4 regions of the Mesorhizobium sp. P2_F7 genome follow, and region 2 is predicted to be linked to each of the others. Evidence: predicted binding sites of a transcription regulator. Region 2 holds the regulator's gene; each other region holds the start of a gene.
What was found. The regulator LexA, encoded in region 2, represses DNA repair genes until DNA is damaged. The targets are predictions, from matches to a motif close to TGTTCNNNNTGTGTTCNG.

Region 1: AC1DZ8_RS26660 (ATP-dependent helicase) is a predicted target of LexA. The motif match lies at 1,837-1,854, and genes of this name have one in related genera.
Region 3: AC1DZ8_RS31165 (ImuA family protein) is a predicted target of LexA. The motif match lies at 1,644-1,661, and genes of this name have one in related genera.
Region 4: dinB (DNA polymerase IV) is a predicted target of LexA. The motif match lies at 1,034-1,051, and genes of this name have one in related genera.

What each region holds. Positions count from the first base shown of each region.
Region 1 covers NZ_JBFUFA010000011.1:85,893-88,812, reverse strand. Annotated here, with positions in the region: gene AC1DZ8_RS26660 (ATP-dependent helicase) at 1-1,822, opposite strand, end outside; gene AC1DZ8_RS26655 (BTAD domain-containing putative transcriptional regulator) at 2,309-2,920, shown strand, end outside.
Region 2 covers NZ_JBFUFA010000004.1:721,017-723,936, forward strand. Annotated here, with positions in the region: gene AC1DZ8_RS17670 (ComEC/Rec2 family competence protein) at 1-1,567, shown strand, start outside; gene lexA (transcriptional repressor LexA) at 1,561-2,328, opposite strand; gene AC1DZ8_RS17680 (GntR family transcriptional regulator) at 2,535-2,920, opposite strand, start outside.
Region 3 covers NZ_JBFUFA010000017.1:77,703-80,622, reverse strand. Annotated here, with positions in the region: gene AC1DZ8_RS31180 (HpcH/HpaI aldolase/citrate lyase family protein) at 1-648, shown strand, start outside; gene AC1DZ8_RS31175 (DUF1737 domain-containing protein) at 713-919, shown strand; gene AC1DZ8_RS31170 (metallopeptidase family protein) at 1,083-1,505, opposite strand; gene AC1DZ8_RS31165 (ImuA family protein) at 1,684-2,724, shown strand; gene AC1DZ8_RS31160 (DUF6504 family protein) at 2,666-2,920, shown strand, end outside.
Region 4 covers NZ_JBFUFA010000009.1:154,416-157,335, forward strand. Annotated here, with positions in the region: gene AC1DZ8_RS25195 (hypothetical protein) at 1-266, opposite strand, end outside; gene AC1DZ8_RS25200 (hypothetical protein) at 644-880, opposite strand; gene dinB (DNA polymerase IV) at 1,110-2,351, shown strand; gene AC1DZ8_RS25210 (excalibur calcium-binding domain-containing protein) at 2,411-2,680, opposite strand; gene AC1DZ8_RS25215 (type I secretion system permease/ATPase) at 2,737-2,920, opposite strand, start outside.

The sequences.
Region 1 (2,920 bases), on a different contig from region 2:
CCTCCTCGATGTCTTCCTTGGTGCCGACGCCGAGATCGGCCGGGATGCAGCCATCGACGGTGTTGAGCACGAAGACGTTCTTCCACTCCTGGCCCTTGGCCGAATGGATGGTCGACAGGATCAGGTAGTCCTCGTCGCGATGCGGTGGCCCGGCCTGGTCGCTGGTTGCATCCGGCGGATCGAGCGTCAGCTCGGTCAGGAAGCGCTCGCGCGAGGCATAGCCGGAGGCGATTTGCTCGAGCTGCATGAGGTCGGCTCGCCGCGTCGTGGCGTCCTCATGCATGCGTTCCAGATGCGGCTCGTACCAGAGCCTGACCTGTTCGAGATCTGCCGGCCATTTGCCTGACCTGGCGCGCAAGCCGGAAAACAGGGAAACGAATGCCGGCCAGTCCTCCGCCGCGCGCTGCGGCGGCCGGTAGCGGGCCAGCCCCATCGCTTCGTCGAGCGATGTCGCCATGGCCTCGACGACGGCGCTGGCTGCCGAAGGGCCGATGCCGGGCAGGAGCTGCAGCACGCGAAAGCCGGCGACGCGGTCGCGCGGGTTCTCGGCAAAGCGCAGCACCGCCAGCACGTCCTTGACATGGGCGGCGTCGAGGAATTTCAGCCCGCCGAACTTGACGAACGGGATGTTGCGGCGCGTCAGCTCGATCTCCAGCGGCCCGCTGTGATGCGAGGCGCGAAACAGCACCGCTTGCGATTTCAGCACCGTGCCGGCCTCGCGCTCGGCAAGGATCGCCTGGCAGACGTAATTCGCCTGTTCGGCCTCGTCGCGCACGCTGACCAGTTTCGGCTTTTGCGAGGATTTGCGCTCCGACCACAGATTCTTGGTGAAGCGCTCCGACGCCTCGGAAATCACCGCATTGGCCGCAGCCAAAATGGTCTCGGTCGAGCGGTAGTTGCGCTCCAGCATGATGACGTCTGCGGCTCGCGCGAATTGCTGGGGGAAATCGAGGATGTTGCGCACTTCGGCGGCGCGAAATGAATAGATCGACTGCGCATCGTCGCCGACCACCGTCAGCCCGGCGCCGTCCGGCTTCAGCGCGATCAGGATCGAGGCCTGCAGCCTGTTGGTGTCCTGGTATTCGTCGACCAGCACGTGATCGAAACGGGAGGAGAGATGCGCGGCGATTTCAGGCTCGGCGGCCATCTGCGCCCAGTAGAGCAGGAGGTCGTCGTAATCGAGCACGTTCTGCGCCTGCTTGGCCTCGACATATCGGGCGAACAGCTCTTTCAGCTGTTCTGCCCACCCCGAGCACCAGGGAAACGCCGAACCGAGCACTTCGCCGAGCGGCGCTTGCGCGTTGACGGCGCGCGAATAGATCGCCAGGCAGGTCCCCTTGGTCGGAAAACGGCTTTCAGTCTTCGAAAAGCCGAGCTCATGGCGGGCAAGATTCATCAGGTCGGCGGAATCCTCGCGGTCGTGAATGGTAAAGGCGGGGTCGAGGCCGATCGTCAGCGCATAGTCGCGCAAGAGCCTCGCGCCGATGCCGTGAAACGTGCCCGCCCAAGCGAGCGCGTCGGCGATAACGGACGCGTCGCGGCCGAGCACGTCGCCGGCAATGCGTTCGACCCGTCTGGCCATTTCGCTGGCAGCGCGGCGCGAAAATGTCATCAGCAGGATGCGTCTCGGATCGGCGCCCTTGACGATCAGATGCGCAACCCGGTGGGCCAGCGTGTTGGTCTTGCCGGAGCCGGCGCCCGCGATCACCAGCAACGGCCCGGCGATCTGGCCGTCACCATGCTCGACCGCCAGCCGCTGCTCGGCGTTGAGCTTTGCGAGATAGGCGGGCTGCAGGGTCGAATCATTGATGGCGATAGTCATCGCCCATCAAGCATCGTTTCTGCTTTGTTCGCAACGGGATTGAGCAGCGTTGCGATGGAGCAGCAACGATCCAAGATCGTTGGAGGGAGGGATCTCATCTACGGTCGTCCTCGTCGGAGCGGCGGGTGGGCGCCTCTATGCGGAAACCGATTGCTGCCCTGTAAGCCACCCAAATGGCAGACGTGTATGTTTCTACTACGCCGCACAAAAATCGACCCAGGCCAAGCTTCGGCCTCGGCGACAGGTCGTTGGCGAAGACTTCGCTTGCCTTTCCCAAATCCTCTTTGACAGTGGACATTGGAGTTTCCCCTTGGATGTTGTTTAGTCGAGGGAGGCAACATCGAATTCGGGGCGTGAGCCGGCTGTGAAAAGTCTCGTGAAGATTGTGAAAAAAGCAGAAATTCAGAGTAAATCGCTATGAGCTTGGCGCGGCTCGACCTTCTGGGTGGGTTTCGTGTGACATCCCCGGAGGGGGAAATCGTAGGGGTGCCTGCCAAGAAGAACAGGGCACTTCTCGGCATCCTCGCGGTAGCGCCCAAGCAGGAGGTGACGCGTCACAAGCTGGCTGCTTTGCTATGGGGTGACCGAGGTGAGGAGCAGGCAAGGAACAGCCTGCGGCAGGCCCTGACGGCTATCCGCAAGGATTTTGCCGCACTCGAAACTGACGCCTTGGCACTCATAGGAGACCGTGTCGCGCTCAATCCGAAACTCGTCACGATCGACGTAGCGGAATTCATCGCAGCATCCGCGAGCAACGATGTGGCCGAGCTTCGGCAGGCAGCCGTCCTCTATGCCGGACCTTTTCTTGACGGTCTCAGCACAGCCGATAACGCTTTCGAGGACTGGCTGCGCGAAGCCCGTTCCGACCTGTCCATCCGCGCAACCAAGGTCTTCCAGTCACTGGCAGCCTCGATGACCGGTGCTGAGCGCGTCGCCATTGCCGAACGGCTGGTAGCTCTCGATCCACTGCGGGAAGCATCACATGTTGCGCTGATGCAGGCGCATATTGCCCTGAACCAGACAGCTCTGGCTATCAGGCAGTACGAGGTGTGCAAGATGCTGGTGAAGCGTGAGTTGGGAGCGGAGCCGGGTGATGAA
Region 2 (2,920 bases):
AGCCGACCACATCAGGAGCAAGATCGGTGGCGCCGAAGGCGAGATTGCCGCAGCGCTGATCGTCGGCGTGCGCGCCGGCATTCCGGACGAGGTCAACGAGGCGATGCGGCGCACCGGCATCTACCACATCATCTCCATTTCCGGCCTGCACATGGCGCTGGTTGCCGGCACCATCATGGCGTTGCTGCGCGGCGCCTTCGCGTTGTTTCCTGATTTCTCCTCGCGTCGGCCGGTCAAGAAATATGCCGCCGCCGCAGCGCTTGTCTCCATCGCCGCCTACCTCGTCATTTCAGGCATCGTGGTTGCCGCCGAGCGCAGCTTCATCATGCTGGCGGTCATGCTGGTCGCGGTGCTGTTCGATCGCGCAGCACTCACCATGCGCAACCTGGCGATCTCGGCCATCGCCGTCATCCTGGTGTCGCCGCATGAGGTGGTCGGCCCAAGCTTTCAGATGTCGTTTGCGGCCACCGCCGCCCTGGTCGGCGCCTATGCCGGCTGGGCCGACTACCGCGCCGACAGGGTGAGAACGCCGCCTGCGAGGCGCTCTTTCGTCAGCTTCCTGTCGCGAAAAGTCCTGCTGGCCATGGGCGGCCTCGCCATGACCTCGATTATCGCTGGAAGTGCCACGGCGCTGTTTGCCATCTGGCATTTCCAGCGCGTGTCACCGCTCAGTCTGCTCGCCAATCTGGCCGTGATGCCGATTGTATCGTTAATCGTCATGCCCTTTGCCGTCCTCAGCGCGCTGGCGATGCCATTCGGCGCCGATGGGCCGTTCCTCTATGTGATGGGCAAGGGTCTGGCAGCGATGATCGCCATCTCCGCCTGGATTTCAGAGCGTTCGCCGGTCGATGCCGTCGGGTTGATCTCCATCCGCTCGGTGCTGCTGGTGGCCGTCGCCCTCGTCATCGCCACCATGGCCACCACATGGCTTCGGCTGGCGGCCGTGCCTTTCGCGCTGGCTGGCCTGTTGACGGTGCCGCAGGTACGCACGCCCGATGTGCTCATCTCCGAGGATGCGCATCTGGTGGCCGTGCCGATCGGAGGCGGCGAGCTAGCCCTCAATCGCGAACGCTCCAACGAATTCACCACTGACAACTGGAAACGCGCGCTAAGGGCGGAAACCATTATCCCGCCTGAGATTTTCGAGGCAACGGATACGCGGTTCGATCTCGATCCGCTCGACCTGCCGCCCGGCTCGCCCTTCTACTGCACAGGTGATCTCTGCATTGCCCGGCACCCGGCCGGAGCCATCATCGCGCTGGCAAAAGACCGCAAGACAGCCCGACCGGCCTGCGCTTTCGCGAGCCTGATCGTCATTGAGGACGCCACCGCCTACAATCCGTGTCGCGACCCGCTGGTGCTGGTCGTGACCAAGAAGCAGCTTGCCCGCGACGGCAGTGCCGCCGTCTTCTTCGATCCGCAATCGGCCGCGACAACGCCAGCCATACGTTTCGCCGTCGACAAGCCCTATCGTCCCTGGCACGAGCAACGCCGCTTCTCACGCGAAGCACGCGGCCTGCCACCCTACAAGGAGCGCGAAAAGTACAAAACTAAGCCGGCTCAGTAGCGCCGGATCAGCCCGACAAGCTTGCCCTGCACCTTGACCCTGTCTGGCCCGAAGATGCGGGTTTCATAGGCCGGGTTTGCGGCTTCCAGCGCGATGGAGGCGCCCTTGCGGCGAAAGCGTTTCAGCGTCGCTTCCTCTTCGTCGACCAACGCCACGATGATCTCGCCGGGGCTGGCGGTGTCGGCATTGCGGATGATGACCGTGTCGCCGTCGAAAATGCCGGCCTCGATCATCGAGTCGCCCTTGACCTCGAGCGCGTAATGTTCGCCGCCCATGATCATGTCCGGCGGCACCGAGATCGAATGGGTCTGGTGCTGGATGGCGTCGATCGGCACGCCTGCGGCGATGCGGCCCATCACCGGGATGGACACCGCGGAAACCGCGTCGTCATTGCCGGCCGACATCGAACGCGACGATGAGGCCGGCTTGATCTGACGGCCGAGACCGCTTTGCCCCACACCGCCCTGGCCAGAACCGCCTTGTCCGAGACTGCCCTGGATGACGCTTGGCGAGAACTTCTTCGCCGCATTGAGGCCGGGTGCGATCGAGTCGGGCAGCCGCAGCACTTCCAGTGCGCGCGCCCGGTTCGGCAGCCGGCGAATGAAACCGCGCTCCTCAAGCGCCGTGATCAGGCGGTGAATGCCGGACTTGGACGCGAGGTCGAGCGCTTCCTTCATCTCATCGAAAGACGGCGGGATTCCGCTCTCCTTCAGGCGTTCATGGATGAACATCAGAAGTTCATGTTGCTTGCGCGTCAGCATCGCGGCCCCCACGGGTTCTGAAACCAGAATCGGAAAAAACAAACCCAGAACAAACACTATCTGTTCCAGTTGTGTTCCGCAACCTTTTAAAGTTTAATGAATGCGTTGACGTTTTGTTCAGCGTAACGTTCCGCACCGCGATCGGCGCCCGCGCTGGTTTGCCGGCAACGGGGTGAAACGCCGGTAGCCTGGGCCATCGGGCCAATTCATGCCTTGCCAGATCGCTGCCGCTTTTTCGGGCGGGGCTGCGCCGCATCCGTCGCCGCGCCCGGTTCACTCTGGGCATAGACTTGCAGCGTGTAGCCGATGTGAACGCTCATCAGCGTTTTTGCGCCCTCAGTGTCGCGGTCAAGGGCTGCTTCCATCAGTGCGGTGTGGTGTTCGATCGCCACGGCGTCGCGCAGCGCCTCCATGGCCTTCTGGTGTCCGTCCTCGCGGCCGGCGGCCGCGCGCAGCGTCGGGGCCAGGCCGAGAAAGCGGTGGTGGCGATGCAGTTGATCGGAGATCGTCGCGTTGAAACGCAGCAGCCAGCTGGATGTCGCGGCACTGAGCAGTGCCGCGTGGAAGGCATCATGTTTTTCGTACCACGCAT
Region 3 (2,920 bases), on a different contig from region 2:
TGGGGCGCCGACGATTTGCTGGCCGCGGCGAAATTCGAGCCCGACGGCATCCTGTTGTCCAAGGTCGCCACGCCGCGCGACATCCTTGAAGTCGGCGATGTGCTCGACGACAATTTTGCCCCCGACAGCATGAAACTATGGGCGATGATCGAGACGCCGAAAGCCATGCTCAACATCGGCGCCATCGCCGAACTCGGCCGCGACCCGGCCTCGCGCCTCAATTGTTTCGTTGCCGGAACGAACGATCTGGTCAAGGAGACCGGCGTTCTGGCGACGCCCGACCGGCGCTACCTCGTGCCGTGGTTGATGCAGATGGTGCTGGCGGCGCGCGCCGGCGGCATCGACATGCTCGACGGCGTCTCCAACGATTTTCGCGACCCTGATGCTTTTGCGCGCGAGTGCACGGAGGCCGCCGCCATGGGGTTCGACGGCAAGACGCTGATCCATCCGGCCCAGATCGACGCCGCAAACCGCGCCTTTGCGCCCGGATCCGAGGCATTGGCCGAGGCGCGCGCGGTGAAAGATGCCTTCGCCTTGCCGGAAAATGCCGGCAAGGGCGTGATTGCGCTGAACGGCCGAATGGTCGAGCGGCTGCATCTGGCGCAGGCCGAAAAACTGCTGGCGAAGGCGGCCGCCATCAGCGCATGATTGGCTAAGCCGGCTTCGGAAAGATCACGCCCGACAACACAGAATTCACGACAGGACCTGACCCATGAGACTTTACCGCTTTTTATCCGCCCCCGACGATTCCACCTTTTGCCACAAGGTGACGGCGGCGCTGAACAAGGGCTGGCACCTCTATGGCTCGCCGACCTACGCCTACGACAAGAAGACCAAGTCGATGCGCTGCGGCCAGTCGGTGGTGAAGGACATCGACGGCCAGGAATACGGGCCGGATACCAAGCTGAGCGACTGGTAGGCTTGCAAGCACCGACGCAGGCTGTGTCGAGATTCAGGTCAGGCCGAGCCGAGAATGGCTGATGATACCGAGAACGGGGCGGAGCGTACTTTTGGGTACGTGAGCACCGGAAGCGCAGGAGGCTGCCGTTCGCAGGCCGGCCTCACCTGAATATCGGCACAACCTACTCGGCCGCCTCTTCGATCTTCTCCATATCATCGTCCGACAGGCCGAAATGGTGGCCTATCTCGTGGATCAGCACGTGGGTGACGATGTCGCCCAGCGTCTCTTCGTTCTCGGCCCAGTAGTCGAGGATGGCGCGGCGGTAGAGCGTGATGCGGTTCGGGCCCTCGCCGGTCTGCGGGTTCCAGCGTTCGGCGATCCCGCGGCCTTCGAACAGGCCAAGCAGGTCGAACGGCGTTTCCAGCGACAGATCGTCCATGATCTCGTCGGTTGGGAACTCGGCAATCACGATGACGATCTCGCCGGTCAGCTTGCGAAAATCGTCCGGCAGATGTGCGTACGCCTCCAGCGCCAGAAACTCCATTTCCTCGATCGAGGGCGAGAGTTCGTCGTGCCAGGTGCGGGTCTTGTAGATGCGGGCCATGCTTTGTCCTTTGATCCCGGCATATAGGCTTTCGCACCGGACTCGGCAATGAAGCGGCAATTCCATGACGTCAATGACCATAGAGGAATAAATTCCTTCTGACTCCGCTTGACTCTTGGGGCACCCTCTGGAATCTATAGGAACATAACAGGAACAATTGTGCGAGAAATTGACCGTCATGGCGACTTCAGCCGTGGCGCGGGAGACTGTTTTTGCCCTGCGCCGCCAGATCGCGAAGATCGAGGGAACGCTGCCCGAGCGCATGGCCGCGCCGGCCAGCGAGCGGCTTCGCGCGGGTGCTGACGGCTATGTCGGCGCGCCCGACCTCGATGTCGCTCCGGATGTCACCATCATCCGGCGTGGCCTTGCCGTGGCTTCGCCGGATGCCTTCCTGCCCACCGGCATAGAGCGCCTCGATGCAGCGCTGAGCGGCGGCCTGCCGAAAGCCGCGCTTAGCGAAATCCATGGCCTCGAGACCCGCAATGCCGGGGCTGTCGCCGGCTTTGTGCTGTCGCTGGTCAGCCTGATCCTCAAAGGACAGAACCTGCCCGTGCTGTGGATCGGCACGTCGGAGATTTTTCGCGAGGCCGGCTTTCCCTATGCCAGGGGATTGCAGGACATGTTCGGCATCGCGCCGGAGCAATTGCTGTTTTCCGAGGCGCCGAAACTCACCGATGCGCTGTGGGTGGCCGAGGAGGCCGCCAAGATGACCGCGCTCGCCGCTGTCATCCTCGAAATCCGCGGCAGCCCGCAGCGGCTCGACCTCACCGCAACGCGCCGGCTGCACGCCCGCGCCCAGAACGCCGGCCGGCCGGTGTTCCTGCTGCGCCAGGCCGGCGAGGCCGAACCGACCGCCGCCCCGGTGCGCCTCATCGTGTCGGCCGCGCCGGCGGCAAGCCGCCGGACCATTGCCGGCCCGCTCGCCGGCTCGATCGGCCGCCCCGCCTTCACCGTCAGCATCGGCAAGAGCCGCACCGCTCTGCCCGGACAATTCACACTGGAGTGGAACCCCGATGAACACCGTTTCGAAGAAAGACGGCCGCGCGAAGAACGGCCAGAGAATTCTGTCGCTGTGGTTTCCGCATCTCGGGGCAGAGCGGATCCTGCGCCAGCGCCTGGGACGGTCGTGGCGTTCCCGGCCGTCGGATCATTTGCCTTTGGTGATCAGCCATCGCGACCGCAACGCCCAGCGCATATCGGCCCTCGACGAGCGGGCTGAGGCGCTGCATCTGAAACGCGGCATGGGCATCGCCGACGCGCGCGCCATGCATCCCTCGATCGACATTGTCGAGGCCGATCCGGAGGCCGACCGACGACTGCTCGAAGGCCTCGCCGACTGGTGCGACCGCTACACGCCGCTGGTGGCGCTTGACGGCGCCGACGGGCTTTACCTCGACGTCACCGGCTGCACGCAT
Region 4 (2,920 bases), on a different contig from region 2:
ACTTCGACGTCATCGACAGCCTGGTCGTCGGTCGAGGCTTTCTTGCCGGCATGAGCCGATGCCGACTTGCCATGCGAAGCGCTGTTGCCGGATTTGCCGGATTTGCCGCTGTTGCCGGATTGGCCGCCATTGCCGTTGCCGCCGCCATTGCCACCACCATGGCCGTGGCCACCACCGTTGCCGTTACCACCCGCACCGGCCAAGGCCGGAGAGGCCAGGAGTGCAAACGCGGCAACCGCCGCCAAAAGAGTTTTTCGGGATGTCATGATACCTCCTCGAGGGGATAGCCACCTCCGCCGACTCGGCTATAGCAGCGTCATATGAGAATTTGCTAATTCGACTGGGTAAACTTTAGACAAATGTGGTTGCGATACGCGATAGTCGGCCTGCAAAAGGCCGGAGACGATTTTTGTAAACCATTGAAATATAAGACAAATATGAAAATCACGGAGCGGATCGGCCCTTTGCGCGACTGACGCCCTATACTGATCAGACCTTAGGCCTAATTGGCCGTGACACTTAGGTCGCAGCCAACGGAACCATGACCGTCGTCGCGTAACTTATCGAGCAGGCGTCGAATGCTGGATACGGCCGATTGGTCGCCTCGCAGGCACGACCTTTTCAAGCGCTTGCGGCATTGCGCCTATGGCATCCGCAGGATATCGGCGCCGGCCTGTTCATCGAACAGCACGGCGCAGCCGCGCCTCAGCGCCACCGCAGACAGGGCATTGGCCACCGCCTCGTCCGGCGACACGAAATCGCCGGTCAGCACCCGCAACTCTTCCACCGCCTTGGCCATCGACACGCAGTGCCCGGCAACGCGATCGCTCGTGCAGGCGTCAACGACGCTGACGAGGTCGATCATCTCGAACTGGCCCATACCGGCCTCCACGAAACAGCGTCCCTTCGCGACAATGAACGCTGTGGCGAGCGACAATGTTCCGCCGGCCCCGGACAAGGCAGATCAATCGACGGCCTGGGTCTCCGGCGAATTCACTAGACGTAAGCGCCGCGCTTGACAGCGGACCCTGTTTGTTCTCTATTTGTTCGTAAAAACTACCCTAGCAACAGACGCGGCTAATGCTGCAACGCCCAAAGGAACGGCCGGGATGGAACCCACCATCCTGCATGCGGATCTCGATGCCTTCTATGCCTCGGTCGAGCAGCTGCTCGACCCGTCGCTCAGGGGCAAGCCAATTGCCGTCGGTGGCGGCGTCGTGCTGGCCGCTTCCTACGAGGCCAGGGTTTTTGGCGTGCGCGGCGGGATGCCGGGACGACGCGCGCGGGAGCTTTGCCCGCAGTTGATCTTTGTCGGCGGAAATTTCGGCGAGTACCAGAGGCTGGGCGACGCCGCGATAAAAGTGCTCGACGATTTCACGCCGCTGGTCGAGCGCATTTCCATCGACGAGGCCTTTGCCGATGTCGCCGGCTGCACGCATCTGTTCGGGTCGCCGGCCGAGATCGCCGCCACGGTGCGGCGGCGTGTGCGGGCCGAGCTCGGCCTGCCGATCTCGATCGGCGTGGCGCGCACCAAGCACCTGGCCAAGATCGCCTCGCAAGTGGCGAAACCCGACGGGCTGGTGGTGGTCGATCCGGCAACGGAGCTCGCCTTCCTGCACGATTTGCCGGTCGGACTGATGTGGGGCGTCGGCCCGGCGACCAAGGCGCGGCTGGCCGAGATCGGTGTCGAGACCATCGGCCAGTTGGCCAAGACCCACAGCGGCGCGCTGCGCCGGCTGCTCGGCCCCGCCGCCGGCGAGAAGCTGGCATCGCTGGCGTGGAACCGCGACCCGCGAAAACTCGAGACGCATCGGCGGGCGCATTCGGCCGGCGCGCAGTCGGCGCTCGGCAAGCGGCCGGCCGAGGCGCATGTCTTCGCACCTGTTCTTCTGCATCTGGCAGATCGGGTCGCCAGCCGCCTCAGGGCGAAATCGCGGCCCGGCCGCACGGTGACCGTGCGGGTGCGTTTTGCCGATCTGCGAGCGGTCACGCGCTCGCTGACGCTCGAGCAGCCGATTTCAGCAACCGTGATGCTGGCCGAAATCGCCGAGGAACTGGTGCGCGGCGTGCTTGCCGCCAACGCTGGCGAGAAGTCCATCTCGCTGCTGGCGATCTCGGTGTCGCAACTCGAGGAAAGTGCCGAACTGCAGCTGGACCTGCCGCTCGGGCTTGCTGACGAGAAACAGCGGCCCGGCAGCAAAAAAGGCCTGGCGCGCTTTGGCGCCGACTGCGCCATCGACAAGATCCGCCAGCGGTTTGGCAAAGAGGCCGTCGGCTATGGCGCGGTGGCGCTGGAAGCCCGGCGCTCGGTTCCCGACGCCTTCCGCGAACTGGCGGAAAAGGAGCTGTGAGAGCTTTGTTTTTTCGCAATTCCGGACGGAAAACCGCTCACACTTTTCCTGGAATTGCTCTAGCGGCCGGTGCGCCAATAGCGATGCACCTTGACGCCGCTTGCGCTTGCCCCATCCCAAGGCTCGCAAGCGATGCCGTCATGGTCGGCATCGTGCGTCGTCCAGTAGCCCGGCTCTCCCCTATGCGCAGGCGCCAGGCCGACGGCACGGGCAGCGCTACAGTTCGGAAATGCCGCAAGGTGCCTGAGCACGGCCCAGGGCGAGTCAAACCGGACGCCCAGAAAGCCGTAGACGATGTAGCCGGACAACAGGATGAACGGTGCCAGCATGGCCAGCCACCTCAACCTGCCCACCTGATGGCGTGGAATGGATCGGTGGGAGCGGCTCAGCATCGTTCCTCCCTTCGGACGCCTGCCGCCACCGCGCCGGGCGTCGGTTCTTCGGTGGCGAGTCTGAGACGCGGCATGGCGACCACCGCCGGCTGCGGCCGCGGGAACAGCTTGGCCAAAATCTCATGTTTGGGGCCGAAAGCCTGGACGCGGCCCTGGTTCATGGCGAGGATGAAATCG